One region of the Streptomyces sp. NPDC018964 genome, then DNA from elsewhere that is predicted to be linked to it. Evidence: riboswitches for the same ligand, from Rfam matches in the RefSeq annotation. Region 1 holds a riboswitch; each other region holds the start of a gene.
What was found. A riboswitch is a leader RNA that binds a small molecule or an ion and turns the genes downstream of it on or off. The one in region 1 is predicted to bind thiamine pyrophosphate.

Region 1 (9,886 bases):
CACGCCCGTCCGACGGCCGGCGTCCCGGCGTCCTCGCCCGCCGGCGCCACCTTCGCCGTCCCCGCCGCGGACAGGCCCGGCGGCGGCGGGGCCAGCAGCGCCGCCAGGGTCAGGACCACCAGAAGGACCAGTCGCGTACACGCCCTCGTGAATGCACTCTTTCGCATGCGGTGAAGCCTTCCGGACCTCCGTGATCGCCGCCCGGGCCCGTGGACCACCGGCCGTTTGTGGACAACGGCGTCACCCGGCGCCTCGCGGGTCCCGTACACTTCTGGTGGCGACCCGGGCCACCGGGTCGACTTCGCACGCCCCGACATCCGGACCGGTCACGGCCGGGTTCCGGATGTCAGCGCCCCTCGGTCCTTCGTGGCAACGGCGCGTCGTGGGCGTCAGGCGCGGGAGCCGTCCGGCATCCGCGGCACAACCGAGAAATTCAAGGAGATACGGCCATGGCCGTCGTCACGATGCGGGAGCTGCTGGAGAGCGGCGTCCACTTCGGTCACCAGACCCGTCGCTGGAACCCGAAGATGAAGCGCTTCATCTTCACGGAGCGCAACGGCATCTACATCATCGACCTGCTCCAGTCGCTGTCGTACATCGACCGCGCCTACGAGTTCGTCAAGGAGACCGTCGCCCACGGCGGCACGGTCATGTTCGTCGGCACGAAGAAGCAGGCGCAGGAGGCCATCGCCGAGCAGGCCACCCGCGTCGGCATGCCTTACGTCAACCAGCGCTGGCTGGGCGGCATGCTCACCAACTTCTCGACCGTCTACAAGCGTCTGCAGCGCCTCAAGGAGCTCGAGCAGATCGACTTCGAGGACGTGGCCGCCTCCGGCCTCACCAAGAAGGAGCTGCTGGTCCTCTCCCGCGAGAAGGCCAAGCTGGAGAAGACCCTCGGCGGTATCCGCGAGATGCAGAAGGTGCCCAGCGCCGTCTGGATCGTGGACACCAAGAAGGAGCACATCGCGGTCGGCGAGGCCCGGAAGCTCAACATCCCGGTCGTCGCCATCCTCGACACCAACTGCGACCCCGACGAGGTCGACTACAAGATCCCGGGCAACGACGACGCGATCCGCTCCGTCACCCTGCTCACCCGTGTGATCGCCGACGCCGTCGCCGAGGGCCTGATGTCCCGCTCCGGCGTCGCCGAGGCCGGCAAGGGTGAGAAGGCCGCCGGTGAGCCGCTGGCCGAGTGGGAGCGCGACCTGCTCGCGGGCGAGAAGAAGGCCGAGGAGGCCGCTCCGGCCGAGGCCGAGGCCGAGAAGCCTGCTGAGGCCCCCGCCGCTGAGGCCCCCGCTGCCGAGGCTCCCGCCGCCGAGGCCGAGCAGGCCTGACCGCCCCGTCACAGGCGATGACGGCGGGAGCGGTGACAAGTGATCCGCTCCCGCCGTTCACCCGTGGATCGGCGGAGCGTCACACGCCTGCCCTCGAGTAGGTCCTGATCCGCAGATCTCCGAACCTCCAGACTTCGAGAAAGACTCACAGACTCATGGCGAACTACACCGCCGCCGACGTCAAGAAGCTCCGGGAGCTCACCGGCGCCGGCATGATGGACTGCAAGAAGGCGCTGGACGAGGCCGAGGGCAACGTCGAGAAGGCCGTCGAGGCGCTCCGTATCAAGGGCCAGAAGGGCGTCGCCAAGCGCGAGGGCCGCTCCGCCGAGAACGGCGCCGTGGTCTCGATCATCGCCGACGACAACTCCTCCGGCGTCCTCGTCGAGCTGAAGTGCGAGACGGACTTCGTCGCCAAGGGCGACAAGTTCCAGGCCGTGGCCACCGCCATCGCCGAGCACGTCGTCAAGACCTCCCCGGCCGACATCCAGGCCCTGCTCGCCTCCGAGATCGAGGCCGGCAAGACCGTCCAGGCGTTCGTGGACGAGGCCAACGCCAACCTGGGCGAGAAGATCGTCCTGGACCGCTTCGCCCAGTTCGCCGACGGTTACGTGGCGGCGTACATGCACCGCACCATGCCCGACCTGCCGCCGCAGATCGGTGTCCTGGTCGAGTTCGACAAGCCGAACGCCGAGATCGCCAAGGGCGTCGCCCAGCACATCGCCGCCTTCGCGCCGAAGTACCTCTCCAAGGAGGACGTGCCGGCCGAGGTCGTCGAGTCCGAGCGCCGCGTCGCCGAGGAGACCACCCGCGCCGAGGGCAAGCCCGAGGCCGCCCTGCCGAAGATCGTCGAGGGTCGCCTCAACGGCTTCTTCAAGGACGCCACGCTGCTCGGCCAGCCCTACGCGCTGGACAACAAGAAGTCCGTCCAGAAGGTCCTGGACGAGGCCGGTGTCACCCTGAAGCGCTTCACGCGCATCAAGGTCGGCATCTGAGTCCGCACCGCGACGGGCGCGCGACCCCGATAGGGTCGACAGCAGTCGTTCGGACACGCGTCCACGCGACGGCGCGTGCCGGACGACAGCAGATCTGACGAGGAGGCCATTGCCGCATGGGATGCGAACCACGCCCCACCGGCAATGGCCTTCTTCGTATGTGCAACACGTGAAAGAGGCGGGATCCGACGATGACCACCAAGGCTGAGAAGAGCGACGACGGCAAAGTACGCGGCCGGTTTCTGCTGAAGCTGTCCGGAGAGGCCTTCTCCGGTGGCGGAGGCCTGGGCGTCGATCCCGACGTGGTGCACGCCATCGCGCGTGAGATCGCGGCCGTCGTCCGGGACGGCGCGCAGATCGCGATCGTCATCGGCGGCGGGAACTTCTTCCGCGGCGCAGAGCTCCAGGTGCGCGGCATGGACCGCGCACGCTCCGACTACATGGGCATGCTCGGCACCGTGATGAACTGCCTCGCCCTCCAGGACTTCCTGGAGAAGGAGGGCGTCGACTGCCGCGTGCAGACCGCCATCACCATGGGTCAGGTTGCCGAGCCCTACATCCCGCTGCGCGCCGTGCGGCACCTGGAGAAGGGCCGCGTGGTCATCTTCGGCGCCGGAATGGGCATGCCGTACTTCTCCACCGACACCACCGCCGCCCAGCGCGCCCTGGAGATCGACGCCGAGGCGCTGCTCATGGGCAAGAACGGTGTGGACGGCGTCTACGACTCCGATCCGAAGACCAACCCCGACGCGGTGAAGTTCGACGCGCTCGGCTACGGCGAGGTCATCACCCGGGACCTGAAGGTCGCCGACGCCACGGCCGTCACGCTCTGCCGTGACAACAGCCTCCCGATCGTCGTCTTCGAGCTCCTGAAGGAGGGCAATATCGCCCGCGCCGTCAAGGGTGAGAAGATCGGCACGCTGGTGGGTGACCCGGCCGGCCGCGGCTGACCGGGGGATGGACAATGGCCTGCCGGTCGGGAACCGTGCAGGAAGAAGACGCGACGCAGCCGGCCGCAACCCCTGACCAGGAACCGCAGCCGGGCCTACTCAAGACACGCAGGAGCAAGTGGTGATCGAAGAGACCCTCCTCGAGGCCGAGGAGAAGATGGAGAAGGCCGTCGTGGTCGCCAAGGAGGACTTCGCCGCGATCCGCACCGGCCGTGCGCACCCGGCGATGTTCAACAAGATCGTGGCCGACTACTACGGCGCGCCGACGCCGATCAACCAGCTGGCCTCGTTCTCCGTGCCCGAGCCGCGCATGGCCGTGGTGACGCCGTTCGACAAGAGCGCGCTGCGCAACATCGAGCAGGCGATCCGCGACTCCGACCTGGGCGTCAACCCGAGCAACGACGGCAACATCATCCGGGTGGTGTTCCCCGAGCTCACCGAGGAGCGCCGCCGCGACTACATCAAGGTCGCCAAGGGCAAGGGTGAGGACGCCAAGGTCTCCATCCGCTCCGTGCGCCGCAAGGCCAAGGACGCCATCGACAAGATGGTCAAGGACGGCGAGGTCGGCGAGGACGAGGGCCGCCGTGCGGAGAAGGAGCTCGACGACACCACCGCGAAGTACGTCGCCCAGGTGGACGAGCTCCTGAAGCACAAGGAAGCGGAGCTGCTCGAGGTCTGATGAACGACTCTTCCTGGGGGACGCCGCAGACCGGGTACTGGGGGCCGTCCGACCACGGGCAAGGCTGGGGGGCCGCTCCGGCGGGTCCCGCGTACGATGCGCACAACGCGCAGCACACGCGCCCCATGCCCATCGTGCCCGACGTACCCGAACACGGCGGAGACCAGGATGCGGACCGGGGGGCCGCTCGGCTGAGCGGCCCCCTGTTCCGAGACGAGCCGACGCGGGCCCGCCCCCTTCCCGGGGAGGTGCCGCAGAATCCGGAGCCCATGCCCGACGCCCCGCAGCCGGCAGCCGCACCGCAGAAGAAGAGCGCGGGGCGGGACCTCGGTGCCGCGATAGGCGTCGGCGTCGGACTCGGCGTGGTGATCGTCGCGTCGCTGTTCGTCGTCAAAGCGGTCTTCGTCGGCGTGGTCGCGGTCGCCGTGGTGGTGGGCCTGTGGGAGCTGACGTCACGGCTGCGGGAGCGCAAGGGCATCAAGGCGCCCCTGATACCGCTCGCGCTGGGCGGTGCGGCCATGGTCGTCGCCGGCTACGTCCGGGGGGCCGAGGGCGCATGGGTCGCCGTGGCGCTCACCGCGCTGGCGGTGCTGGTCTGGCGCATGGCGGCGCCGCCCGAGGGCTACCTCAAGGACGTCACGGCGGGCGTCTTCGCGGCGTTCTACGTACCGTTCCTGGCGACCTTCGTCGCGATGATGCTCACCGCCGACGACGGCCCGTGGCGCGTCCTGACCTTCCTGCTGCTGACGGTCGTCAGCGACACCGGGGCGTACGCGGTCGGCTGGCGCTTCGGGAGGACGAAGCTCGCCCCGCGCATCAGCCCCGGCAAGACCCGCGAGGGCCTGCTGGGCGCGGTGACCTTCGCGATGGTCGCCGGCGCGCTGTGCATGCAGTACCTGATCGACGACGGCGTCTGGTGGCAGGGCCTGCTCCTGGGCCTCGCGGTCGCGGTCAGCGCCACCTTGGGCGACCTGGGCGAGTCCATGATCAAGCGCGATCTGGGCATCAAGGACATGGGCACCCTGCTCCCGGGTCATGGCGGCATCATGGACCGCCTCGACTCCCTGCTGCCGACGGCACCGGTGGTGTGGCTGCTGTTGGTGATCTTCGTCGGATCGGGTTGACGGCGAACAGGTACTCTGGAAGGGCTCGCGGTGTACTGCGGGCCCTTTCGTACGTCCCCGCCCCGCGCGGGTCGTCTCCCGGCCCAGGCACAGAGGTGCCGCCGTCCCCGCCTGTGCGGAGTCGCCAGGCCCCCATCGTCCTGAGGAGTTGCCCGACCGTGGCCCGTCCCGTTCCCGGTGAGCTCACCTTCGTCGCCCCCCGCGGAGCGAAGAAGCCGCCGCGGCACCTCGCCGACCTCACGCCCGCCGAGCGCAAGGAGGCGGTCGTCGCGGCCGGTGAGAAGGCGTTCCGAGCCAAGCAGCTCTCGCAGCACTACTTCGCGCGGTACGCGCACGACCCGGAGCAGTGGACCGACATCCCCGCCGCCTCGCGCGGCAAGCTGCGGGAGGCGCTGCTTCCGGAGCTGATGACGGTCGTACGGCACCTGTCGACCGACCAGGGCACCACCCGCAAGACGCTGTGGAAGCTGTTCGACGGGACGCTCGTCGAGTCCGTGCTGATGCGCTACCCGGACCGGGTGACCATGTGCATCAGCTCCCAGGCGGGCTGCGGCATGAACTGCCCGTTCTGCGCGACCGGGCAGGCCGGCCTCGACCGGAACCTGTCCACCGCCGAGATCGTGCACCAGATCGTGGACGGGATGCGGGCGCTCAGGGACGGCGAGGTGCCCGGCGGCCCGGCGCGGCTGAGCAACATCGTGTTCATGGGCATGGGCGAGCCGCTCGCCAACTACAACCGGGTCGTCGGCGCCATCCGCCGCCTCACCGACCCCGAGCCGGACGGCCTCGGGCTGTCGCAGCGCGGGATCACCGTGTCCACCGTCGGTCTCGTCCCGGCGATCCACCGGTTCACCGGCGAGGGCTTCAAGTGCCGTCTCGCCATCTCGCTGCACGCCCCCGACGACGAACTGCGCGACACCCTCGTCCCCGTGAACACGCGGTGGAAGGTGCGCGAGGTCCTCGACGCCGGGTTCGAGTACGCGGCCACGTCGGGCCGGCGGCTGTCCATCGAGTACGCCCTCATCCGGGACATCAACGACCAGGCCTGGCGCGGTGACCGGCTCGGCCGGATGCTCAAGGGCCGCCCCGTGCACGTCAACCTCATCCCGCTCAACCCCACCCCCGGCTCCAAGTGGACCGCCTCCCGCCCCGAGGACGAGAAGGCGTTCGTGGAGGCGATCGCCGCGCACGGTGTACCGGTGACGATCCGGGACACCCGTGGGCAGGAGATCGACGGGGCGTGTGGTCAGCTCGCCGCGAGCGAACGGTAATGTGACCCGAGTAAGAACATCTGCATATTCCGACAGGGGAGCGCCACAGCGCTGAGAGTGCGGCACCGGCCGCAGACCCTCCGAACCTGGCCCAGGTCATTCTGGGTAGGGAGATCGGTCATCACTCGAGCTGTTGCGCCCTGCCCGGGCCCCCTCCGCGAGGGGACCCGGGCAGGGCCGCGTCTCTTCCTGGTCACTCCAGGAGGAATCAAGTGGGCATCACCAAGAAGGTCACGGTCCTGGCCGTCGGGCTGGGTCTGGTCACGCTGTCCGCGTGCGGGTCGTCCGGCGGTGACGACGCGAGCGGTGGCGGGGACAGGACCGTGACCCTCGTCAGCCACAACTCGTGGGCCGTGTCGAAGGACGTCGTCGCCGCCTTCGAGAAGCAGTCCGGCTACGAGCTCAAGGTCCTCGAGGACGGCGACGCCGGGCAGGCCGTGAACAAGGCGATCCTGACCAAGGACAACCCCCAGGGCGACGTCCTCTTCGGCGTCGACAACACCCTGCTCTCCCGCGCCCTCGACAACGGGCTGTTCCAGCCGTACGAGGCGAAGGGCTCCGACCTGATCCTCGACGCGTACCGCGTGGACCAGGACAAGCACCGGGTCACCCCCGTCGACACCGGCGACGTCTGCGTCAACTACGACAAGGCGTGGTTCGCCGAGCACGACCTGACCCCGCCCAAGACCCTCGACGACCTGGCCAAGCCCGCCTACAAGGACCTCCTCGTCGTCGAGAACGCCGCCACCTCCTCGCCCGGCCTCGGCTTCCTGCTCGGAACGGCCGCCGAGTACGGGGACGAGGGCTGGCCGGACTACTGGAAGAAGCTCAAGGCCAACGGCGTCAAGGTGGTCGACGGCTGGGAGCAGGCCTACAACGAGGAGTTCTCCGGCTCGGCCGGCGGGAAGGAGGCCAAGGCCGACCGGCCGCTGGTGGTGTCCTACGCCTCCTCGCCGCCCGCCGAGGTCGTCTACGCCGACCCGAAGCCGAAGACGGCGCCCACCGGTGTCGCCGAGGACACCTGCTTCCGCCAGGTCGAGTACGCGGGGCTGCTGAGCAACGCGAGGAACCCCGAGGGCGGAAAGGCGCTGCTCGACTTCCTGGTCGGCAAGCGGTTCCAGGAGGACATGCCGCTCAACATGTTCGTGTACCCGGTGCTGGAGGGTGCCGAGGTGCCCGAGGAGTTCACGGAGTTCGGGCCGCAGGCCGAGGATCCGGAGACCATGGACCCGGCGAAGATCGCCGAGAACCGTGACCAGTGGGTCAAGTCGTGGACCTCGCTCGTACTGAAGTGACGCGGACCGCGGCGCGACGGCGCGGGAGCGCGGCGCGGCTCGGCCTGCTGGCCGTGCCCGTCGCGTTCTTCGCCGTCTTCTTCGCCTATCCCGTCACCGCGATCGTCGCGCGCGGACTGAGGACCGGCGGGACCTGGCGGCTCGGGCGGATCGGGGACGTACTGGCGCAGTCCGGCGTCCGGCAGGTGCTGTGGTTCACCACCTGGCAGGCCCTCGTCTCCACCGCCCTCACCCTGCTGATCGCCCTGCCCGGCGCGTACGTCCTCGCCCGCTTCGACTTCCCCGGCAAGCAGGTGCTGCGGGCCGTGATCACCGTGCCGTTCGTGCTGCCGACGGTCGTCGTCGGTACGGCGTTCATGGCACTCGTCGGACGCGGCGGACTCCTCGACGAGCTGTGGGGGGTGCGGCTGGACACCACCGTGTGGGCGATCCTGCTCGCGCACGTCTTCTTCAACTACGCCGTCGTCGTACGCACCGTGGGCGGGCTCTGGTCGCAGCTCGACCCGCGGCAGGAGGAGGCCGCGCGGATGCTCGGCGCCTCCCGGTTCACGGCCTGGCGGACCGTCACCCTGCCCGCGCTCGCGCCCGCCGTCGCGGCGGCCGCGCTGATGGTCTTCCTGTTCACCTTCACCTCCTTCGGCGTGGTGCAGATCCTCGGCGGGCCCACCTTCTCCACCCTCGAAGTGGAGATCTACCGGCAGACCTCGGAGATCTTCGACCTGTCCACGGCCGCCGTCCTGACGATGGTCCAGTTCGTCGCCGTGGGCGCGATCCTCGCCCTGCACGCCTGGACCGTACGGCGCCGGGAGACCGCGCTGCGGCTGGTGGACGCCTCGGTGACCGCGCGCCGGCCGCGCGGCGCCGGACAGTGGGCGCTGCTGGGCTCGGTCGTCGCCACCGTCGCCGTCCTGCTCCTGCTGCCGCTCGCGGTGCTGGTGGAACGGTCCTTCGGCGACGCGGGGCTCGCCTACTACCGGGCGCTCACCGAGGACGACGGGGGAGTGTTCCTCGTCGCGCCGATCGAGGCGGTCGGCAACTCGCTCCGGTACGCCGTCGCCGCCACCGCCGTCGCCGTGGTGATCGGCGGCCTCGCCGCCGCGGCGCTGACCCGGCGGGACGCGGGACGGCTGGTGCGCGGCTTTGACGCGCTGCTGATGCTGCCGCTCGGGGTGTCCGCGGTGACCGTCGGCTTCGGTTTCCTGATCGCCCTCGACGAGCCGCCGCTGGACCTGCGCGCCTCCTGGATCCTGGTCCCGCTCGCGCAGGCGCTGGTCGGCGTCCCCTTCGTCGTACGGACCATGCTGCCGGTGCTGCGGGCCGTGGACGTACGACTGCGGGAGGCGGCGGCGGTGCTCGGGGCGTCGCCGTGGCGGGCGTGGCGGGAGGTGGACCTGCCGCTGGTGCGGCGGGCGCTGCTGATCGCGGCCGGGTTCGCGTTCGCGGTGTCGCTGGGCGAGTTCGGGGCGACGGTGTTCATCGCGCGGCCGGAGAACCCGACGCTGCCCGTCGCCGTGGCGCGGCTGCTGGGGCGGCCCGGGGACCTCAACTACGGCCAGGCGATGGCCCTGTCGACGATTCTGATGATCGTGTGCGCGGTGGCGCTGCTCGTCCTTGAGCGGCTGCGGACCGACCGGACCGGGGAGTTCTAGATGCTGCTGAGCCTTCAGGCCGCGACCGTCCGCTTCGGCGGGCGGCCGGTGCTGGACGCCGTCGACCTGGGGGTCGCCGAGCACGAGATCGTGTGCGTGCTCGGCCCCAGCGGCAGCGGCAAGTCGACGCTGCTGCGGGCGGTGGCCGGACTGCAGCCCCTCGACTCCGGGCGGGTGTCGCTCGACGGACGCGACCAGTCGGGCGTGCCCGCGCACAGGCGCGGCGTCGGGCTGATGTTCCAGGACCACCAGCTCTTCCCGCAGCGGGACGTGGGCGGCAACGTCGCCTTCGGCCTGCGCATGCACGGCGCGTCGCGGAGCGAACAGGCGGACCGCATACGGGAGTTGCTGGACCTCGTGGGGCTGCCGGACGCGGCCGGACGCGCCGTCGCCGCGCTGTCCGGCGGCGAGCAGCAGCGCGTGGCGCTCGCCCGCGCCCTCGCGCCCAGTCCCCGGCTGCTGATGCTCGACGAGCCGCTCGGGCAGCTCGACCGGTCGCTCAGGGAGCGTCTCGTCGTCGAACTGCGCGAACTGTTCGGCCGGTTGGGCACCACGGTGCTCGCCGTGACGCACGACCAGGGCGAGGCGTTCG
Region 2 (9,886 bases), on a different contig from region 1:
GCGTCCCGCAGCTTCTTCAGCCGCTCCACGTCCGCGGCGTGCCCCTCCTTGCCGCCGGGCGTCTCGATGACCAGCGGTACGCCCTCGGTCGCCGGATGCGTCATCAGCGCCCGGAACGGGTCCTCGCCGATGTGTCCGGCGCCGATGTTCGCGTGCCGGTCCTTGTGGGCGCCGACCACATCCAGGGAGTCGTTGGCGTGGATCAGCTTCAGTCGGCCCTCACCGACCGTGTCCACCAGCAGGTCCAGCGTCCGGTGCATCCCGCTCGGCCCGGTCAGGTCGTGGCCGGCCGCGAAGATGTGGCAGGTGTCCAGGCAGACGCCAAGCTTCGGGTGGGCGTCCAGCGCCTCGAAATACGGTCCGAAGTCCCAGGTCCGTGAGCACAGCGAGGCGCCCTGGCCGGCCGTCGACTCCAGCAGCAGGAACGGGTCGTCGTCATGGGTGAGCTCGTCGAGCAGCGGCAGCATGTGCTCCCGTACCTGCCTCAGCGCCACCGACCGCTCCCGGCCGCCCGTGGCGCTGCCCGTGTGCACCACCACGCCCAGCGCGCCGATCTCCCGGCCGCGCCGCAGCGAGTGCCGCAGTGACTCCACGGACCGCTCGACGGTCGCCTCGGTGTGGGACCCGAAGTTGATCAGATACGGGGCGTGCACGTACGCCGGGATCGAGCCGTCCGCGCAGGCCGCGCGGAACGCCTCGTCCTGCCGGGGGTTGCCGGCCGGGGTGGCCCAGCCGCGCGGATTGGCGACGAAGACCTGCACCGTCTCGGCGTTCAGCGCACGGGCGTAGGACAGGCCGACGGAGTGCAGGCCGCCGGCCACGGGCACATGGCCGCCGACCGGGTTGCGGGCGGGGCCGGACAGGTGACTCTTCACCCGTCAAGGGTGCCACGCGCGCCGGCCCCGTCGGTCAGCGGATCTCGATGGTGATCGTCGAGCCTTTGGGCGCGGTGTCCCCGCCGTCCACGGACTGGCCCTTGACGGTGTCGCCGAAGAGTCCGAGCAGCCCGCGGTCCTCCTCCACGTCGAACCCGGCGCCCTCCAGCTTCTCCTTGGCCTCGCCCACGCTGTCGCCGACCACGTCCGGCACCTCGATCATCTCCGGGCCCTTGGACAGCGTCAGCGTCACGGTGTCGCCCTCGGCGGCCTGCCGGCCGGCGCCGGGGGTCTGCCGGGCCACCTGCCCGGCGTCGTGCTCGGAGTTGACCCGCTCGTCGGCGATTTTCACCTTGAGGCCGGCCTCCTCCAGCTCCGCGCGGGCGTCCTCCGCGTCGCCGCCGGTCACGTCCGGCACGTCCACCGGACTGCCCTTGCTCACGGTCAGCGCCACCGCGGAGCCCGCGCGGACCTCGGTGCCCTTGCCCGGCTCCGTGGAGATCACCGAGCCCCGGTCCACGGTGTCGCTGAAATCCCGGGCGACCATGCCCGGCTCCAGACCCTCGTCCTTCAGCAGGTCCCGCGCCTTGTCCAGCCGGTAGCCGTCGAGATCGGGCACCCGCACGGTCTGCGGACCCTTGGAGAGGGTCAGCGACACCGAGTCGTTGCCGCGGATGCGGGCGCCCGCCTTCGGGTCGGTGCTGATCACCGTGCCCCGCTCCACGGTGTCGCTGTACGCCTCCTCCACCTGGCCGGCCTCCAGCCCGGCGTCCGACAGCCGGTCCCTGGCCTCCTGCTCGGTCTTCCCCAGCAGCGGCGGGACCTTGGTGAACTGGCCGGAGTTGATGTACCAGATGCCCGTGCCGACCCCGAGGACCAGCAGTACGGCCACGACGATCGCCGCCGGACCACGCCGCAGCGCCGTCCGGCGCCGGGGCGGCAGGGGCGGCGGGGACCGGAACCGGCTGGTGCGGTGCACGGGGTCCACGGCCTCGTCCTCGTTGACGGGCAGCGGGCGGGGCACCGTCAGGGAGCGCGGGATGACGCTCGTACGGTCCTCCGCGTTGTCGTGCTCCGACGCCAGGGCCTGCGGCGGCACCGCGTCGAGCTGCTCGTCGGTGAGCCGGCCGCGCCCCGCGCGGACCTGCGCGAGCAGCGCCACCGCGTCGTGCGGGCGGACCTCGGGGTTGCGGGCGGTCGCCGACGCGACCAGCTCGTCCAGCTCGTACGCCATGCCGGGCACGGTGGCCGACGGGGCCGGCACGTCGTCGTGCAGGTGCTTGTAGAGCACGATCGCCGGTGAGTCGCCGTCGTGCGGCTTCTCGCCGGTCAGCATCTCGTAGAACAGGATGCCGCAGGCATAGACGTCCACGCGGGGGTCGGCGACGCCGTTCTCGATCTGCTCCGGGGCCAGGTACGAGACCGTGCCCAGCACGGTGCCCGTGGTGTTCGTCACCGAGTCCACGGCGCGCACCAGCCCGAAGTCGGCGACCTTGACCCGGCCGTCGTCCCCGATCAGCACGTTCTCGGGCTTCATGTCGCGGTGCACGAACCCGGCCCGGTGCGCGGCGCCGAGCGCGGCCAGCACCGGCTCCAGGATGTCCAGCGCGGCGCGCGGCTGGAGCGCCCCGCGCTCGCGCAGCACGTCGCGCAGGGTGCAGCCGGCGACGTACTCCATCGCCAGGTAGACGTACGCCCCGTCGGTTCCCTGGTCGAAGACCTGCACCACGTTGGGGTGGGCCAGCCGGGCGACCGACTTCGCCTCGCGGATGAACCGCTCGACGAACGAGCCGTCGGCCGCGAGGGAGGGGTGCATCACCTTGAGCGCGAGGATGCGGTCCAGACGGGTGTCCACGGCCCGGTAGACCGTGGCCATCCCGCCGACCGCGATCCGCGCCTCGACGCGATACCGGCCGTCGAGCACCTGCCCGACCAGAGGGTCCTGAAGGGTCGTGTCCACGCAGTGAGTCTACGAGCCCCCACCGACACCCCTCGCCGCCTCGCCCCTCGTTGAAGCGGACCTGTGACGTGCGTACCGCCGCAGCTGCGGGCAATCGTGCCGCTGGGGCGGCACGGGTGGGCGCAGCGGCACCCGGCAAGCGCCGGCAAGCGAAACCCACCCCCGCCCAGCCCCAGCGAACGCCACCGTCAGAACGCCGGCCGCTCCGGATCCAGCACAGCCAAGCCCTCCGCAGGAGACGACGCCTCCGCGGCGAACCACCGCCGTGGAATCCGCCCCGCCAGCCGAGCCAGCCGCCCCGCCTCCACCGCCCCCCGCATCGCGGAAGCCATCAGCACCGGCTCCTGCGCCCGGGTCACGGCGGACGCCAGCATCACCCCCGCGCACCCCAGCTCCATCGCCAGCGCCACATCGGACGCCGTCCCCGCCCCCGCGTCCAGGATCACCGGCACCCCCGCCCGCTCCACGATCAACTCGAAGTTGTGCGGGTTGCGGATCCCCAGCCCCGACCCGATCGGCGACCCCAGCGGCATGACCGCCGCACACCCCACGTCCTCCAGCTTCCGCGCCAGCACCGGATCGTCGTTCGTGTACGGCAGCACCGTGAACCCGTCGTCGACCAGCGTCTCCGCCGCGTCCAGCAGTTCGACCGGGTCCGGCAGCAGGGTCCGCTCGTCGGCGATGACCTCCAGCTTGACCAGGTCCGTGCCGAGCGCCTCCCGCGCGAGGCGCGCGGTGAGCACCGCCTCCCCGGCGGTGAAGCACCCCGCCGTGTTCGGCAGCACCCGGATGTCCAGCCTCTCCAGCACCGACAGCACGGATCCGTGCACCGAGGGGTCCACGCGCCGCATCGCGACGGTCGTCAGCTCCGTCCCGGACGCCACCAGCGCCCGCTCCAGCACATCGAGGCTCGGCGCCCCGCCGGTACCCATGATCAGGCGGGACGTGAAGGACGTACCGCCGAGGAGGAACGGATCGTCGGCCATGGTCAGCCTCCCTGGACGGCGGTCAGGACTTCCACGCGGTCACCCTCGTTGAGGGGCGTGGTGGGCCACTGCGCGCGCGGGACGACGGTTTCGTTGAGGGCGGCGGCCACCCCCGAGGGCGCCGTGGTGAGCGACTTCACGACGAGGTCGAGAGCCGTGCCGGGCGCGAACTCCCTGCGCTCCCCGTTGACCGAGACGTTCATGCGGGCTGCTCCGTGCGGACGGCGGCGCCGAAGCGCCGGGGGGTGAACGGGCGGGCCACCTCCGGCAGGGTGCCGGTGGTCAGGACCTCCGCCATGACGTCGCCGGTGACCGGCGTCAGCAGGACGCCGTTGCGATAGTGGCCGGTGGCGAGCAGCAGCCCCTCGAGCTCCGTCGGGCCGAGCAGCGGCGCGTTGTCGGGGGAGCCGGGGCGCAGTCCGGCCCGGGTCTCGGTCAGCGGCAGCTCGGTGATGCCGGGGACCAGCTCGTGGGCGTCGCGCAGCAGCTCGTACACGCCGCCCGCGGTCACCGTCGTGTCCCAGCCCATCTCCTCGCTGGTCGCCCCGATCACCAGCTCGCCGTTGTCGCGCGGCACCAGGTAGACGTGGCTGCCGCGCACCACGGCCCGCACGGTCCGGTTCAGGAAGGGACCGTGCCGCGTGGGCATCGTCAGCCGTACGACCTGCCCCTTCACGGGGCGCACCGGCGGCAGCACCTCCTCGGGGACGCCCGCGAGCCGCCCGCTGAGGCTGCCCGCGGCGAGCACCACCTGCCCGGCGCCCAGCTCGGTGCCGTCGGCCGTGACCACGCCCGTCGCGCGGTCCCCCGCGACGACGAGCCGCTCGGCCCACGCGTGGTGGACGGTCACCCCCGCGCGTTCGCAGGCAGTGACCAGCGCGGCCGCCAGCCGCCGGGGGTCGATCTGGTGGTCGCCGTCCACCCGCAGGCCGCCGCGCACCCCCGGCGCGAGCATCGGCTCCAGGCGCCGGCAGTCCCGCCCGGACAGCCACTGCGAGTCCAGCCCCGACCGCTGCTGCAGGGCGTGCAGTTCCCGCAGGTGGGCGCGGTCGTCGGCGTCCAGTGCCACGGCGAGCGTGCCGCACGCGCGGTAGCCGAGGTCGTGGCCGGTCAGCTCGGTCAGCTCGGCCGCGAAGCCGGGATAGCGCCGCGCGGAGGCGAGGTTCAGACCGAGCAGGGTCTCCTCGCCGTAGTGCAGTTCCGTGACGGCGGCCAGCATCCCGGCGGCCACCCCGGCGGCTCCGCCGCCCGGCTCGGGGTCCACCACGGCCGTGGCGAGGCCGCGCTGCGCGGCCCGCCAGGCCGTGACCAGACCGATGATTCCGCCCCCGACGACGAGGACGTCTGAGGTGCGCGTGGGCGACATGGGCGTCCAGCCCCTCCCTTCGCCGGCATGACCCGGATCAGGTTCGTACGGTCGGAGGCCGCAAGCCTCCCTCTCAGCCCGGTGCGTCCGGGCTCCCGCGAGTGCTTGTACGTTGGTCACCCTAACGCTTGTAAAGGAGCCTCCGCGTGGCACCATCGCTCGACGGACTCGTCCTCGCCCCCGTGGCCGACCAGGCCCCCGGCCAGGTCGGCACCCGCACCCGGTTCGTCTACCACGAGCGGGGCGGCGAGATCTGGGCCGAGTACGCGGGCGGCGACGTCGTGCGCGGGCACCTGGTGGGCACCCGCGCGGGAGACCGGCTGGACTTCCGGTACGTGCAGCTGAAGCGGGACGGCACCACCTCCTCGGGGCACTGCGTGTCGACGGTCGTGGAGCTGCCCGACGGGCGGGTACGGCTGGAGGAGAGCTGGGAGTGGGAGTCGCAGCCGGGCAGCGGGACGAGCGTGGTGGAGCAGCTCGGCGATGATGCGGCGTCAGGTGTCTGAGGTGATCGGGTGAGCGAGCAGACCCAGGGACCGGGACGGTCCGAGCCGCGGCGGGTGGTGGTGGCGGGCGCGGGCATGGCCGGCGTGCAGACCGCCCTCGCCCTGCGGGAGCAGGGCTTCACCGGCGCCGTGACCCTGATCGGCGCGGAACCCCACCAGCCGTACGACAGGCCGCCGTTGTCCAAGGCGGTACTGCTCGGCAAGGCCGAGGACTCCGCCTTCGACGTCGACTTCGAGGACGCCGGCGTCGAACTGCGGCTCGGCTGCGAGGTGCTCGGCCTGCGGCCCGGCGACCACGAACTGGACACGGAGGCCGGGCCCGTCCCGTACGACGTCCTGGTGGTCGCCACCGGCGCGGAACCGGTCCGGCTGCCGGGCGCGGAGGGCGTGCCCGGCGTGCACCTGCTGCGCACCCTGGACGACGCCGCGCGGCTGCGGCCGGTGCTCGCGCGGCAGCACGACGTCGTGGTGGTCGGCGCCGGCTGGATCGGCGCGGAGTTCGCCACGGCGGCCCGCGAGGCGGGCTGCGCGGTCACCGTCGTGGAGGCCGAGGAACGGACGCTCACCGGGGTGCTGCCCGCCGAGGTGGCCGCTCCGATGGCCGCCTGGTACGCGGAGGCCGGCGTCACGCTGCGCACGCACGCGCGCGTGGAGCGCGTCGAGCCCGGCACCGTGGTCCTGGACGACGGTACGCGGCTGCCCGCGGGCGCCGTGGTCGTCGGCATCGGGGCCCGGCCCGCCACCTCCTGGCTGGCGGGTTCCGGGATCGAGCTCGGGACGCACGGGGAGGTCGTCGCCGACCGTCATCTGGCGACCTCCCTGCCGGACGTGTACGCGGTCGGCGACTGCGCGTCCTTCCCGTCCGGGCGCTACGGCGAGCGCCTCCTGGTCCACCACTGGGACAACGCCCTCCAGGGGCCGCGCACGGTCGCCGTGAACATCCTCGGCGCGGCCACCGGCCGGGAGCCGGTGGTCTACGACCCGGTGCCGTACTTCTGGTCCGAGCAGTTCGGGCGCTTCGTGCAGTACGCGGGGCACCACGCGGACACCGACCGGACGGTGTGGCGCGGGGACCCCGCCGAGGCGGCGTGGAGCGTCTGCTGGCTGCGGGGGTCCCGCCTGGTCGCGCTGCTGACGGTGGGACGGCCCCGGGACCTGACGCAGGGGCGCAGGCTGATCGAGGCGGGCACGGCGATGGACGCGGAGGCGCTGGCGGACCCGGCGCGGCCCCTGAAGTCGGCGACGGCGTGACACTCCCGGACCGGCGCGTCCGCCCAGGTGGGCGGGGCTGACTTCCGACTGTCGGTGGCAGATGGCAGGCTTGTCCCGTGACCGAGATTGACGCAAAGATCGATGCTCTCGTCCCCGCCTGGCTCACCCTCCCCGACATCGCCGAGATGCTCGGCGTCGAGGTGACGCGCGTCCGGCAGCTGGTCAAGGAGGGCCAGCTCATCGCCGTGCGCCGGGGTGAGAACCGCGCGCTGCACGTGCCCGCCGCCTTCATCGACGGGGACAAGGTCGTCAAGGGCCTGACCGGGACCCTGACGCTCCTGCGGGACGACGGCTTCACGGACGAAGAGATGCTGGAGTGGCTCTTCACCCCCGACCCCTCCCTGCCGGGCACCCCCGCCCAGGCGCTCAGCGAGAACCGCGGCACGGAGGTGAAGCGCCGGGCCCAGGCGCTCGCGGTCTGACCCGGCCCTGACCGTCCACGATCCGGACACCGCCGGCCGGGGCGTCGAGCCCCGGCCGCGGGAACCCGCGCCGGTACGGAGCCCGGGGCGGGCGGCGGGCCGGCCGCGTGACGTGGGGACGGGCTCGCGTCCGCAAGGAGGCGTTCGCCGGGCCGCGACCACCGGGATTCCGGCCGGAGGTGTTCCCACGCACCGGGGTTCCCGCGCACCGGAGGCGGGCGGCCCGCGGTGTCCGAGGCGGTGCGGTGGCCCGTGAGGGGCGTCTCGCGGTCGTCGGCGCGGCGGCATAGGGTCCGTTGCGGTGCGCGCTCCGCCGGCCCGTGACGGCCGGAGTGCCCGCCCACGCCATACCGGGCCCGCCGGGTCCGTACGCCGCCGACACCCTGGGGGACCCTCCTGTGACCGCCACCGCTCGCGCCCGGCTCGCCGACGCCCTGCTCTACCTGTGCACCGACGCCCGCAGGCGGCAGGGCGACCTCCCGGAGTTCCTGGACGCGGTCCTGGCCGGCGGGGTCGACATCGTGCAGCTACGGGACAAGGGCATGGAGGCCGGCGAGGAGCTGGAGCACCTGGCGGTCCTCGCCGACGCCTGCGCCCGGCACGGCAAGCTGCTCGCGGTCAACGACCGCGCGGACGTCGCCCACGCCGCCGGCGCCGACGTCCTCCACCTCGGCCAGGGCGACCTGCCCGTCCCCGCCGCCCGCGCCATCCTCGGCGACGGCGTCCTGATCGGCCGCTCCACCCACGCCGAGTCCGAGGCCGCCGCGGCGGCCGTCCAGCCCGGCGTGGACTACTTCTGCACCGGCCCCTGCTGGCCCACCCCCACCAAGCCCGGCCGCCACGCCCCCGGCCTCGGCCTGGTCCGGTACACCGCCGCCCTGGGCACCGAGCGCCCCTGGTTCGCCATCGGCGGCATCGACCTCGGCAACCTCGACGAGGTGCTGGACGCCGGCGCCCGCCGGGTCGTCGTCGTACGGGCCGTCACCGAGGCGGACGACCCGGGCGCGGCGGCGGCCGAGTTCGCGAAGCGGCTGCGGCAGGCGGCGCCCGTGAACGCCGGATGACCCCCGCACGTCTCAGGACTGTCCAAGGGGTGGACAACAAGTCGGCATTCCAGACAAATGTCCCGCATCCGGTTGGGGGACCGCCGCCCCCTGGCTAACCTGCCGGTATGGCCCTCGGAACAGCATCCACCAGGACTGACCGCGCACGCACCGTGCGCGACATGCTCGCCGCCGGCAAGACGACGTTCTCGTTCGAGTTCTCGGCACCGAAGACCCCCAAGGGTGAGCGGAACCTGTGGAGCGCGCTGCGCAGGGTCGAGGCGGTCGCCCCGGACTTCGTCTCCGTGACCTACGGCGCGGGTGGCTCCACGCGCGCGGGCACGGTCAAGGAGACCCAGCAGATCGTCGCCGACACCACCCTCACCCCGGTCGCCCACCTCACCGCGGTCGACCACTCCGTCGCCGAACTGCGCAACATCATCGGCCAGTACGCCGACGCCGGGATCCGCAACATGCTCGCCGTGCGCGGCGACCCGCCCGGCGACCCGATGGGCGACTGGGTGCCGCACCCGCAGGGGCTGACCTACGCGGCCGAACTCGTCCGGCTCATCAAGGAGTCGGGCGACTTCTGCGTCGGTGTCGCCGCCTTCCCGGAGATGCACCCGCGGTCGGCCGACTGGGACACCGACGTCGCCCGCTTCGTCGACAAGTGCCGGGCCGGGGCCGACTACGCGATCACCCAGATGTTCTTCCGGCCCGAGTCCTATCTGCGGCTGCGTGACCGAGTCCACGCGGCGGGCTGCACGACCCCGGTGATCCCCGAAGTCATGCCGGTGACCAGCGTGAAGATGCTGGAGAGATTGCCAAAGCTCAGTAACGCCGCGTTCCCGGAGGCCCTCAAAGAGCGGATCCTCGCAGCGAAGGACGATCCGGCGGCGGTACGCTCCATCGGTATCGAGTTCGCCACGGAGTTCTGTGCCCGGCTGCTGGCCGAGGGAGTGCCCGGACTGCACTTCATCACGCTCAACAACTCCACGGCGACCCTGGAAATCTACGAGAACCTGGGCCTGCACCACCCACCGCGGGCCTAGACCGGTCGCACTCATATACGACACACTGAGTAGCGACCACTGGGAGAGGGGCGTACATGGGCTGGACGGTCCTCTACATCGCGTTCGGCATCGTCGCGCTGTGGTTGCTCGGTGAGGTACTGCTGCAGTACAAGGCGCGCCTGCGCTGGCGGCTGCTCGCCTTCGGCGGCTTCCTCGGTGTCGTGCTCGGTGTACTGATCCCGTCCGTGGTCGTCATCGGGCTGGGCGCCGCGGCCTTCGCGGTCGGCCAGACCTACGTGACGCTGTCGTTCCGCCGCGGTTTCGCGGCCGGCTGGGCGGTCAACGCGCCGGTGCTGGCCGCCGTCAAGGGCCGCCGCGGCGACCGCGGACGCCAGGAGCCGACCCTGGAGGTCTCCGACCTGGAGACGCCCGGCGCCGGTCAC
Region 3 (9,886 bases), on a different contig from region 1:
CGACCCGGTACTCGGCGGGCGGAGAGGTAAGGACGAGGGCGATGCGAGAGATTTTCACGGGACTGCCGTGGTGGGTGAAGTGGATCGCGGTGCCGGTCATCGCCCTGGTCGTGTTCGGCGGGCTGATAGCGAGCGTGGTCGGCTTCGTGATCGGACTGCTCTTCAAGGCACTGGTCTTCGTGGCGCTGGTCGGCGGGCTGATCTACGTCGTACGGAAGTTCACGTCGAGTTCCTCGTCGCGCAGCGACTGGTGAGCCGAGGGGGCCGGTGAAGCGGTAACAGGAATCACCGGTTCCCTCGCGCGGGGGAAGTTTCTCCGGCGGGCCGTCTGCGTGCGGTGACAGCCCGTTAGAGTCCGGAACCCGACGCGGGGGTGATCCCCGCGAGCGGCGACCCCGCCCGTGTTCCCCGCACGGGCTGCCCCCTCGCGTTTCGGGAGTGACCCTTGGCCACGACTGGCACCGGCTCCGCGCACCTGGCCGCGGTCCCTCCGCAGCCCCGCTCGCCGACGCCCACCGCACCGCCGTCCACCGCGACCCTCATCGGCTCCGTCCAGCGAGCCATGCGCCTGCTGGAGACCGTCGCCGGACACGAGTACGGGGCTCCCGCCAAACAACTGGCCCGGGAGACCGGACTGGCGCTCCCCACCACGTACCACCTGCTGCGCACCCTGGTGCACGAGGGCTATCTGCGCCGCGACAAGGGGCTGTTCTTCCTGGGGGAGGCGGCGGAACGGCTGAGCAGCGGCGCAGCGGAGCAGAAACGTCGCAGCACGGTGGCCGAGGTCCTCGCCCGCTGGCGGGACGCGATCGGAGCCCCCGTGTACTACGCCGTGTACCGCGAGGGTGAGATCGACGTCGTCTGCGTCTCCGAGACCTCCGCCCATCCCGCGGTGGCGGAGTGGGCCGACTTCCGGGAGACCGGACACGCCCACGCGATCGGCCAGTGCCTGCTCTCCCAGCTCGACGAGGAGGCGCGCCGCGACCACCTCGACCGCCATCCCGTGCGGTCCCTCACGCCGTACACCGTGCGCGACGACCACAGCCTGCTGAGGCGCCTGGAGCGGACGCGGCCGACGGAGCTGGTGATGGAACGTCAGGAGTACGTGCTGGGGACGGTGTGCGCGGCGATCCCCATCACCGTCGGCGGCACGGTCGCGTCGATGGCCATCTCGCTGCCCGCACACCAGGCCGACCGGCTCGTCCCCGCGGCACAGCGATTGCAGGCCGAGATGGGGCGTTTCGTCGGGTCGCTCACGCTGTCTATCAGTATCTGAAAACTCACTCCTTGTGATCTCCTGTGTACGTTCAGCAAGATTCCCTCTGGTGCCAGGGTCCATGCCCGGCCAGTCCGTGGCGAATGACGGGGTAGGCGATGCGCGAATCCGTACAGGCAGAGGTCATGATGAGCTTTCTCGTGTCGGAGGAGCTGTCCTTCCGCATCCCGGTGGAGCTCCGCTACGACACCTGCGATCCCTACGCCGTACGGCTGACCTTCCACTTGCCGGGGGACGCCCCCGTGACGTGGGCGTTCGGCCGGGAGCTGCTGATCGACGGCGTCGGCCGGCCGTGCGGGGAGGGCGACGTGCGCGTCTCACCGGTGGATCCCGACACGCTGGGCGAGGTGCTGATCCGGCTTCAGGTCGGCAGCGACCAGGCGCTGTTCCGATCGTCGACCGCACCGCTCGTGGCCTTCCTCGACCGCACCGACAAGCTGGTGCCGCTGGGCCAGGAGGGGGCACTCGCCGACTTCGACGCCCACCTCGACGACGCGCTGGACCGGATCCTGGCGGAGCAGAGCACCGGCTGAAGCGTTACGCCAGTCGGGTGGGCCGGTGGCGGAACGCTTCAGCGCGCTCCGCCCGCCACGCGGGACATCAGCGCTTACGGCGCCTGCCCCGACCGCCGCGCCCGGTGGCCGGCCGCGCGTCCGGTGCCTGCCCGGTCCCCGGTATCGGTCCGTGCCCCTGCGTCCGTGTCCGAGCCGTCGGGCGGTCGGCCGAGACCACCAGCGCGGCCAGCGCCGTGGTCACCGGCACCGAGGCCACCAGGCCGATCGAGCCGATCAGGGTGCGCACGATCTCCTCCGCCACCAGTTCGCTGTTGGCGACCGTCCCCACGCCGCTCTGCGCGATGGAGAACAGCAGCAGCAGCGGCAGTGCGGCGCCCGCGTAGGCGAGGACCAGCGTGTTCACCACGGACGCGATGTGATCACGGCCGATGCGGATGCCCGCGCGGTACAGCCCGCGCCAGCCCGTCGACGGGTTGGCCTCGTGCAGCTCCCAGACCGCGGACGTCTGGGTGACCGTCACGTCGTCGAGGACACCGAGCGAACCGATGATGACGCCGGCCAGCAGCAGACCGCTCATGTCGATCCCGGGGTACAGCCCGTGGATCAGACCGGTGTTGTCGTCGGTGTTGCCGGTCAGCGCGGCCCACCCGATGAACACCGAGCCGAGGACGCCGATCAGCAGCAGCGAGATCAGTGTGCCGAGCACCGCCACCGACGTACGCGCCGACGGTCCGTGACACAGGTACAGGGCGATCAGCATGATCGCGCTCGCCCCCACCACCGCCACGACCAGCGGGTTCGACCCCTGCAGGATCGCGGGCAGGATGAAGAAGTTGAGCACCAGGAAGCTGATCGCCAGTGCGACCAGCGCCATGACACCGCGCAGCCGGCCCACGGCCACCACGGCGAGCGCGAAGATGCCCGCGAGGAGCGCCATCGGGAAGCGCCGGTTCACGTCGGTGACCGAGTACTGGAGGTCCTCGGGCGCGGAGGGCTCGTAGGCGACCACGACCTCCTGGCCCTCGCTCAGCTGCCGGGACTGGTCCGGCTGCACGATCTCGTTGAACGTACGGCCCTTGTCGTCGCCGGTGTCGACCCGGATCGTCGCCTTCTTGCAGGTGCCGTCCGCCTGTTGCTGGGCGGACGAGCCCTCGGCCGTGGAGGTGTCGCCGGTCGGGACGCCGCCGGAGGCGTTGACGGACTGACAGCTCACCTCGACCACTTCGGTGACCGTGGCGTGCTGCGTCTGCCGGTCGAAGCCGACACCAGTGCGCTCGTGTGCCGGGGCACCGCCCGGCCACAGCACGGCGAGTCCGATCAGCACCGCCGCCGCGAACGGGATCAGGATCGCCGCGATGACCTTGCGCAGGTGCTGGGAGACGGGCGCCGCCGGGCCGTGACCGTGGCTGTGTCCATGCGCGTGTCCGTGACCACCGCCGTCGCCGGGCGTGGGCGATGGTTCGGGCGTTCGGTACGGAGGAGGTTGAGAGGGGGTCACCGCCCGATCATCGCAAGAACGGGATGGGCCCTCTGTTCACCGCGCCAGGAATGACGCTAGCGTGGAGGCGCTTTTGTACACGCGGGAGCTCGGAGCACCGGGCTGAGAGGGCGCTGACCTCCGTCCCAGCGATGTTTCACATGAAACGTCACCGGTTTGCGAGTGATGTTTCACACGGAACGTCGGCAGACGGAAACCGCTGCGCCGACCGCCGAACCTGTTACCGGGTAATGCCGGCGTAGGGAGTAGGTCTCATGACCAACAAGGACGCACGCACGCCTGCCTCCACGCAGAACCCGACGGAGACGTCGGTGAACGGGGAGGCCGGGAAGTCCATCGGCTGGCACAAGGCGTACGTCGAGGGCGCACGCCCCGACCTGCGGGTGCCGGTCCGGCAGGTGCACCTCACCAACGGGCGGTCGGTCACGTTGTACGACACATCGGGCCCGTACACCGATCCGCTCGTCGACACCGACGTCCGCCGGGGCCTGGCCCCGCTGCGGGAGAACTGGATCACCGCCCGCGGTGACACCGAGGAGTACGCGGGCCGTCCCGTCCGTCCCGAGGACGACGGGATCAAGCACACCTCTCCGCGCGGGGGCCTGCGCAATCTGGACGCCGTGTTCCCCGGCCGGCCGCGCCTGCCGCGCCGGGGCCGCGCGGGCCGGGCGGTCACACAGCTGGCGTACGCGCGCCGCGGTGAGATCACGCCCGAGATGGAGTTCGTGGCGGTGAGGGAGAACGTCTCCCCCGAGGTGGTCCGTGAGGAGATCGCGGCGGGCCGGGCGGTGCTGCCTGCCAACGTCAACCACCCGGAGATCGAGCCGATGATCATCGGCAAGAGGTTCCTGGTGAAGGTCAACGCCAACATCGGCAACTCGGCGGTGACGTCCTCCATCGAGGAGGAGGTCGAGAAGATGACCTGGGCGACTCGCTGGGGCGCCGACACGGTCATGGACCTCTCCACCGGCCGCAACATCCACACCACCCGCGAGTGGGTGCTGCGCAACTCCCCCGTTCCCATCGGTACCGTGCCGCTCTACCAGGCCCTGGAGAAGGTCGACGGCCGGGCGGAGGAGCTGACCTGGGAGATCTACAAGGACACGGTCGTCGAACAGGCCGAGCAGGGCGTGGACTACATGACGGTCCACGCGGGCGTGCGCCTGGCGTACGTACCGCTCACCGCGAACCGCAAGACCGGCATCGTCTCGCGCGGTGGCTCGATCATGGCCGCCTGGTGCCTGGCGCACCACAAGGAGTCGTTCCTGTACGAGAACTTCGAGGAGCTCTGCGAGATCCTCGCCGCGTACGACGTCACGTACTCGCTCGGCGACGGCCTGCGGCCCGGGTCCATCGCGGACGCCAACGACGAGGCGCAGTTCGCGGAGTTGCGCACGCTCGGGGAACTCAACACGGTCGCGAAGCGTTTCAACGTACAGACCATGATCGAGGGCCCGGGGCACGTCCCGATGCACAAGATCAAGGAGAACATCGACCTTCAGCAGGAGATCTGCGATGAAGCCCCGTTCTATACGCTCGGCCCGCTGACGACGGACGTCGCGCCCGCGTACGACCACATCACGTCCGGCATCGGCGCCGCGATGATCGCCTGGTGGGGCACGGCCATGCTCTGCTACGTCACGCCCAAGGAGCACCTGGGCCTGCCCAACCGTGACGACGTCAAGACCGGCGTCATCACCTACAAGATCGCCGCCCACGCCGCCGACCTCGCCAAGGGGCACCCGGGTGCCCAGGAGTGGGACGACGCGCTGTCCGACGCCCGCTTCGAGTTCCGGTGGGAGGACCAGTTCAACCTCGCCCTCGACCCGGACACGGCGCGCGAGTTCCACGACGAGACCCTGCCGGCGGAACCCGCCAAGACGGCCCACTTCTGTTCGATGTGCGGCCCGAAATTCTGTTCGATGAAGATCTCCCAGGACATTCGTCGTGAACACGGCGGAAGCCGGGAGGAGATCGAGGAGGGGATGGCGCAGAAGTCGAAGGAGTTCGCGGAGGCGGGCAATCGCGTGTATCTGCCGATCGCGGACTGAGCGTCCACCGCGGGCGGCGCGGGGGCGGTGCCCTTGGGGGGTGCCGCCCCTCCAGCGGGGCAGCGGTCGCGGTCGCCCCTCCCCTTCACCGGGGTGAATGGGCAGACTGGCCGCATGACAGCGAGTCCGATGAGCAAGGGGTCCAATCTTCCCGTCGATGCCCGCGTGGTGCGCGTTGAGCTCGCTTGGGTGACCGGTGCCGGTGTGCCCGACATCGACGCCTCGGCACTGCTCCTCACGGAGGCCGGGCGGGTGCGGGACGACGGGGACTTCGTCTTCTACAACCAGTCTCGTCACACGTCCGGCGCCGTGACGCATCTCGGGAAACAGCGCGGCACACGGGAGACGACCGACACCGTGGAGGTGGATCTGGGCGCCGTGGAAGGAACGGTCGAACGGATCGTGCTGTGCGCGTCGGCGGACGGCGGGACGTTCGGGCAGGTGCCGGGACTGGTGCTCAGGCTGCTCGACGCCGGGGCGGGGACCGAGCTGGCCCGGTTCGACATGGCGGCGGGGACGGAGACCGCGTTCATCGGCGGGGAGTTGTACCGGCGACAGGGGACGTGGAAGTTCCGGGCAGTGGGGCAGGGGTACGCCTCCGGGCTCGAGGGGCTGGCCACGGACTTCGGCATCACCGTGGACGACGCGGCCCCGGTCCCGCCGTCCCCGCCCGTTCCTCCCGTCGTGCCGGCCACGCCCGCCCGGCAGCCCTCGGTGTCCCAGCCCCACCCCGGTACCCCGCGGCTCACCAAGGGCGAGGAGCGGTTGCCCGTCGACATGCGCAAGCGGTTGTCGCTGCGCAAGGAGCAGGTGGCGGTCAGTCTGCGCAAGCACGGGGCCGCCGAGGTCACCGCGCGCGTCGTCCTCGTACTCGACGCCTCCGGGTCCATGTCCTTCCTGTACTCCAAGGGGGTCGTGGCCGATGTCGTCGAGCGGATGGCGGCGGTCGTGGCGCAGTTGGACGACGACGGTGAGATGCAGGCCTGGACGTTCGCCTCGAACCCGGCCCGGCTGCCGGACCTGCGGCTGGGGGAGCTTCCGGAGTGGCTGCGGCTGCACGTGCGCGTGGGGGAGGTGGGCCTGTTCCGGCGCGGGCGGAAGAAGGGGCTGGAGCCCAGCCAGGTCGACATGCGGGACGTGGGCATCCAGAACGAGGAGCAGAAGGTCATCGCCGAGGTGCGCGCGTTCGTGCGGGACCGTCCCGTCTCCGTCCCGACCCTCGTCCTGTTCTTCTCCGACGGTGGTGTCTACCGCAACAAGGAGATCGAGCGCGAGCTCCGCGAGGCGGTGGAGGAGCCGGTCTTCTGGCAGTTCGTGGGGCTGGGCAGGTCCAACTACGGTGTGCTGGAGCGGTTCGACACGCTGCCGGGCCGCCGCGTCGACAACGTCGGGTTCTTCGCCGTCGACGACATCAGCACCGTGCCGGACGCGGAGCTGTACGACCGTCTGCTCTCCGAGTTCCCGCAGTGGATCACGGCTGCGGGACGGGCGGGGATCCTCTGAGATCCGCCCCGTCCTTCCACCTGTCCTTCTGCCTCGTCCTTCCGCCCAGGCCCTCCGCCCCGCTCATCCGCCTCGCTCATCCGTCCTGTTCCTCCGCCCCGCCCTCCGGCTCGCGCTTCCGTCACGGGGAGCGCAAGCCGACGGACGGGCCGCCCGGTTACTCCGGCTGGTGCTCCGGTCCTCCGAAGTCCGGGCTCGAGTAGTCCGGGCTGGAGTAGCTCGGCCGTGTGCCGCGGGCCGCACCCGTCTCCGGGCTGGAGAAGCCCGGCCGTCCGTACCCCAGCTGCGGGATACGGCCTGTCGGCGGGGGCGGTGCCGTGTGCTGCAGCGCGGAGACCGTCGCCGGGTCGGTGAGCGCGTCCCGCAGGAACGGCAGGATCCCCTGCTCCAGCAGGGCCTCGCGCCAGGCGTCCCTGGCCCGGGCCACCTCCCCGTCGAGTTCGCGGTACGGCCCGCCGAGCGCCGAGGGTTTGTTGCGCAGCGCGGTGAGCAGCAGGCCCACGGCGGCGACGAGGATGGCGACCGCCGTCACCGCGCCGAACACCCACCCCGTGGTGAGCATGGTCCGGGCGAACGCGGCGCCGGGATCGAGCATCCGCAGGACGTAACCGACGAGCAGGAAGATCACGGACGCGGTTCCGGCCAGGACGGGTGCCAGGACGGCGACGACGGCGACGGCACCGGCCCCGGTGGCCTCCCCCATGGTGGCGGCGAGCCCCACCGCGTGCGTGCCCGGCTGGCCGGGACCGGACTCGTGGACGGACGGGGTGGACGACGCCGGTGGCCGGCGCAGTTCCTCGCGGACCTTCACATAGTGCTGGTACTCGGTCGCCGCGGCCGCCGTGATGATCGCGGTGGCGTTGAGTGCCATCGTGCGCAGTTGTTCCGAGTTGAGCCGCTGTCCGACCGCGGCCAGTTCCGGGTGGTGTGGCGCGGAGCGCAGCGCCTCATCGAGAATCCGCTGGTATTCCTGGCGGTCCTCGCTCAGCAGGTGCTGCGGAACGCTGTTCATGTGCATCCCCCGATGCTCCGTAGGGCTTGGGGCTCGGCATGCTGACGAGCCGTCGGGCAGAAACGGAGGGGAGCCTGCTACGGATAAGCCGATGGTAGAGCGGTGACGGTGCGCGGTGACAGGGGGTTTACCGAAATTGGCACGTGCACGGTGCGGTTGCGGGCCGCACGGTCACGGCCCGCCGAACCGTCAGACGCCCAGCGGCAGTTGCTGGACCAGCAGTTTTCCGGCCATGGTCACCCCGCCGTCCATCGCGATGGCGAGTCCGTCGGCGTAGACGTGGGGACCGGTGACCACGGGCCCGCCGCCGTCCTCGCCGTCCTCGGAGCCGACTTCACCCGTCAGGTACGGAATCGGGCTGTGGCCGTGAACGACCCGGGTGCCGCCGTACGTATCCAGCAGTGAGCGCACCGCGTCGGCGCCGCCCTCGTCACGGAAGGAGAACCGCTTGGTGAACTTGCGGAACAGGTCCCAGACCTCGTCGGCGTCGTTGCGGGTGAGCGTTTCGCGGACGGTGTCGTTGACCTCTTCGATGGAACGGCCGTAGTCGAGGTAGGCGGTGGTGTCGGAGTGCAGCAGTAGGTGGCCGTCGACCTCCTCGACGGCGTCGAGGCGGGCCATCCACTGCAGGTGGTGGTCCTGAAGGCGGTCCATGTCGGTCTTCTGCCCACCGTTGAGCAGCCAGGCCGCCTGGAAGGTGGCGGTGCCCGCGCCGGAGTTGACGGGGGTGTCGCCGAACCGCTTGGCGCCGAGCAGCAGCAGCTCGTGGTTGCCCATGAGGGCCTTGCAGTAGCCGCCGGCGGCGGCGGCCTCGGCGGACAGCCGCATCACGAGGTCGATGACGCCGATGCCGTCCGGGCCGCGGTCGGTGAAGTCTCCGAGGAACCACAGCCGCGCGGTGCCGGCGCACCACTGGCCCGCCGGGTCGAGCAGGCCCTGCTCCTGGAGGGCGGCCACCAGCTCGTCGAGGTAGCCGTGGACGTCGCCGACCACGTACAGCGGGCCCGGGCCGGTGGCGGGCTGCGGGGCGGGGACGGACGCGGGGTCGACGGTCACCTGAACAGTGTCACCCCGATTGATGACGGGGAGGTCCCGCTGGGTGGGTGTGTATCCCTCCGGGTAGGCCTCCTCGGAGGGCGGGACGACGTCGCCGGGGTGTGTGCTCTGGACGTACGGACCGGTCTCGTGGACGTACGCGGGCACCCGGAAGTCGCGCAACGTCGCCGTCCGCTCCACCTCGGGTCCCTGACCGGCCCCCTGAGTCATCGACCCCTCCACCATCGCGCCGCTCCTGCACCGCGTCGGACTGCCTGGTCGCAGCGGCCCGCGGTGTCGTGGGCCCATCATAGGAATGCGGATCGCGCCGTGTGATGACCCAGGGGTGGTGAATCGGAGCGAGAGTCCGGTACATCGCGGCTTTCGCCCCGTTTGAGTGGGTCTTCGGCGGCCCTGGTCGCACACCTTACGCCGTTGACCGGTCCGTCCTCTTCCGGGAGGCCGGCCCGTTTCTCCCGGAGGGTGCCCCGGGGACACCCTCACGTCGCCTCCCCGGAGTCGGGACCGTCCTGCTGGGCCCGGACCTGTCCGCACGGGACCCTCTCTCCGGAAGCGGAAGCTCCACACTTCAGACACGTCGTGCCCTGCCGGGCTCCGTGGCATGCCCTGCCGGGCCCTGTGACACGCCTCGACCAGCCCTGCGACACGCCCCGCCAGGCATGTGTCACGCCCTGCCGGGCCCTGCGACACGCCGTCGTGCCCCTTGCGTCACTCCCCCTTCGGCGACCTCGGTGGACTGACCGTCGTACGGGGCGGACGCCGCTGGGAGGAGGTCCGCACGATCAGCTCGGTCGGTATCACCTGCTCCACCGGCTGGTCCGGGTCGACCCCCTCGATGGCGTCGATGAGCAGTTGGATCACCGCCGTGCCGATGCGGCGCGGTTTGAGGGAGAGCGTGGTGACGGGCGGTTCGGTGTTGGCGTAGACCGTGGACTCGCTGCAGCAGACGAGCAGCAGGTCGTCCGGGACGCGCAG

Region 2: another riboswitch for thiamine pyrophosphate. It lies ahead of thiO (glycine oxidase ThiO); the one in region 1 lies ahead of ACH5AO_RS30235 (thiamine ABC transporter substrate binding subunit).
Region 3: another riboswitch for thiamine pyrophosphate. It lies ahead of thiC (phosphomethylpyrimidine synthase ThiC); the one in region 1 lies ahead of ACH5AO_RS30235 (thiamine ABC transporter substrate binding subunit).

Annotation. Positions count from the first base shown of each region.
Region 1 is NZ_JBIRYZ010000024.1:105,907-115,792, forward strand. It holds gene ACH5AO_RS30200 (M23 family metallopeptidase) at 1-167, opposite strand, end outside; gene rpsB (30S ribosomal protein S2) at 450-1,334, shown strand; gene tsf (translation elongation factor Ts) at 1,490-2,326, shown strand; gene pyrH (UMP kinase) at 2,518-3,276, shown strand; gene frr (ribosome recycling factor) at 3,398-3,955, shown strand; gene ACH5AO_RS30225 (phosphatidate cytidylyltransferase) at 3,955-5,079, shown strand; gene rlmN (23S rRNA (adenine(2503)-C(2))-methyltransferase RlmN) at 5,238-6,350, shown strand; TPP riboswitch at 6,375-6,480, shown strand; gene ACH5AO_RS30235 (thiamine ABC transporter substrate binding subunit) at 6,563-7,645, shown strand; gene ACH5AO_RS30240 (ABC transporter permease) at 7,621-9,294, shown strand; gene ACH5AO_RS30245 (ABC transporter ATP-binding protein) at 9,295-9,886, shown strand, end outside.
Region 2 is NZ_JBIRYZ010000008.1:119,822-129,707, forward strand. It holds gene ACH5AO_RS15805 (deoxyribonuclease IV) at 1-875, opposite strand, end outside; gene pknB (Stk1 family PASTA domain-containing Ser/Thr kinase) at 910-2,835, opposite strand; gene ACH5AO_RS15815 (thiazole synthase) at 3,024-3,821, opposite strand; gene thiS (sulfur carrier protein ThiS) at 3,824-4,024, opposite strand; gene thiO (glycine oxidase ThiO) at 4,021-5,187, opposite strand; TPP riboswitch at 5,185-5,296, opposite strand; gene ACH5AO_RS15830 (hypothetical protein) at 5,334-5,693, shown strand; gene ACH5AO_RS15835 (NAD(P)/FAD-dependent oxidoreductase) at 5,703-6,944, shown strand; gene ACH5AO_RS15840 (Rv2175c family DNA-binding protein) at 7,022-7,387, shown strand; gene thiE (thiamine phosphate synthase) at 7,786-8,451, shown strand; gene metF (methylenetetrahydrofolate reductase [NAD(P)H]) at 8,559-9,482, shown strand; gene ACH5AO_RS15855 (hypothetical protein) at 9,539-9,886, shown strand, end outside.
Region 3 is NZ_JBIRYZ010000013.1:153,483-163,368, reverse strand. It holds gene ACH5AO_RS23245 (DUF5326 family protein) at 42-254, shown strand; gene ACH5AO_RS23240 (IclR family transcriptional regulator) at 446-1,276, shown strand; gene ACH5AO_RS23235 (SsgA family sporulation/cell division regulator) at 1,375-1,809, shown strand; gene ACH5AO_RS23230 (YibE/F family protein) at 1,877-3,289, opposite strand; TPP riboswitch at 3,361-3,551, shown strand; gene thiC (phosphomethylpyrimidine synthase ThiC) at 3,544-5,340, shown strand; gene ACH5AO_RS23220 (VWA domain-containing protein) at 5,455-6,843, shown strand; gene ACH5AO_RS23215 (hypothetical protein) at 7,001-7,861, opposite strand; gene ACH5AO_RS23210 (metallophosphoesterase) at 8,045-9,136, opposite strand; gene ACH5AO_RS23205 (LacI family DNA-binding transcriptional regulator) at 9,620-9,886, opposite strand, start outside.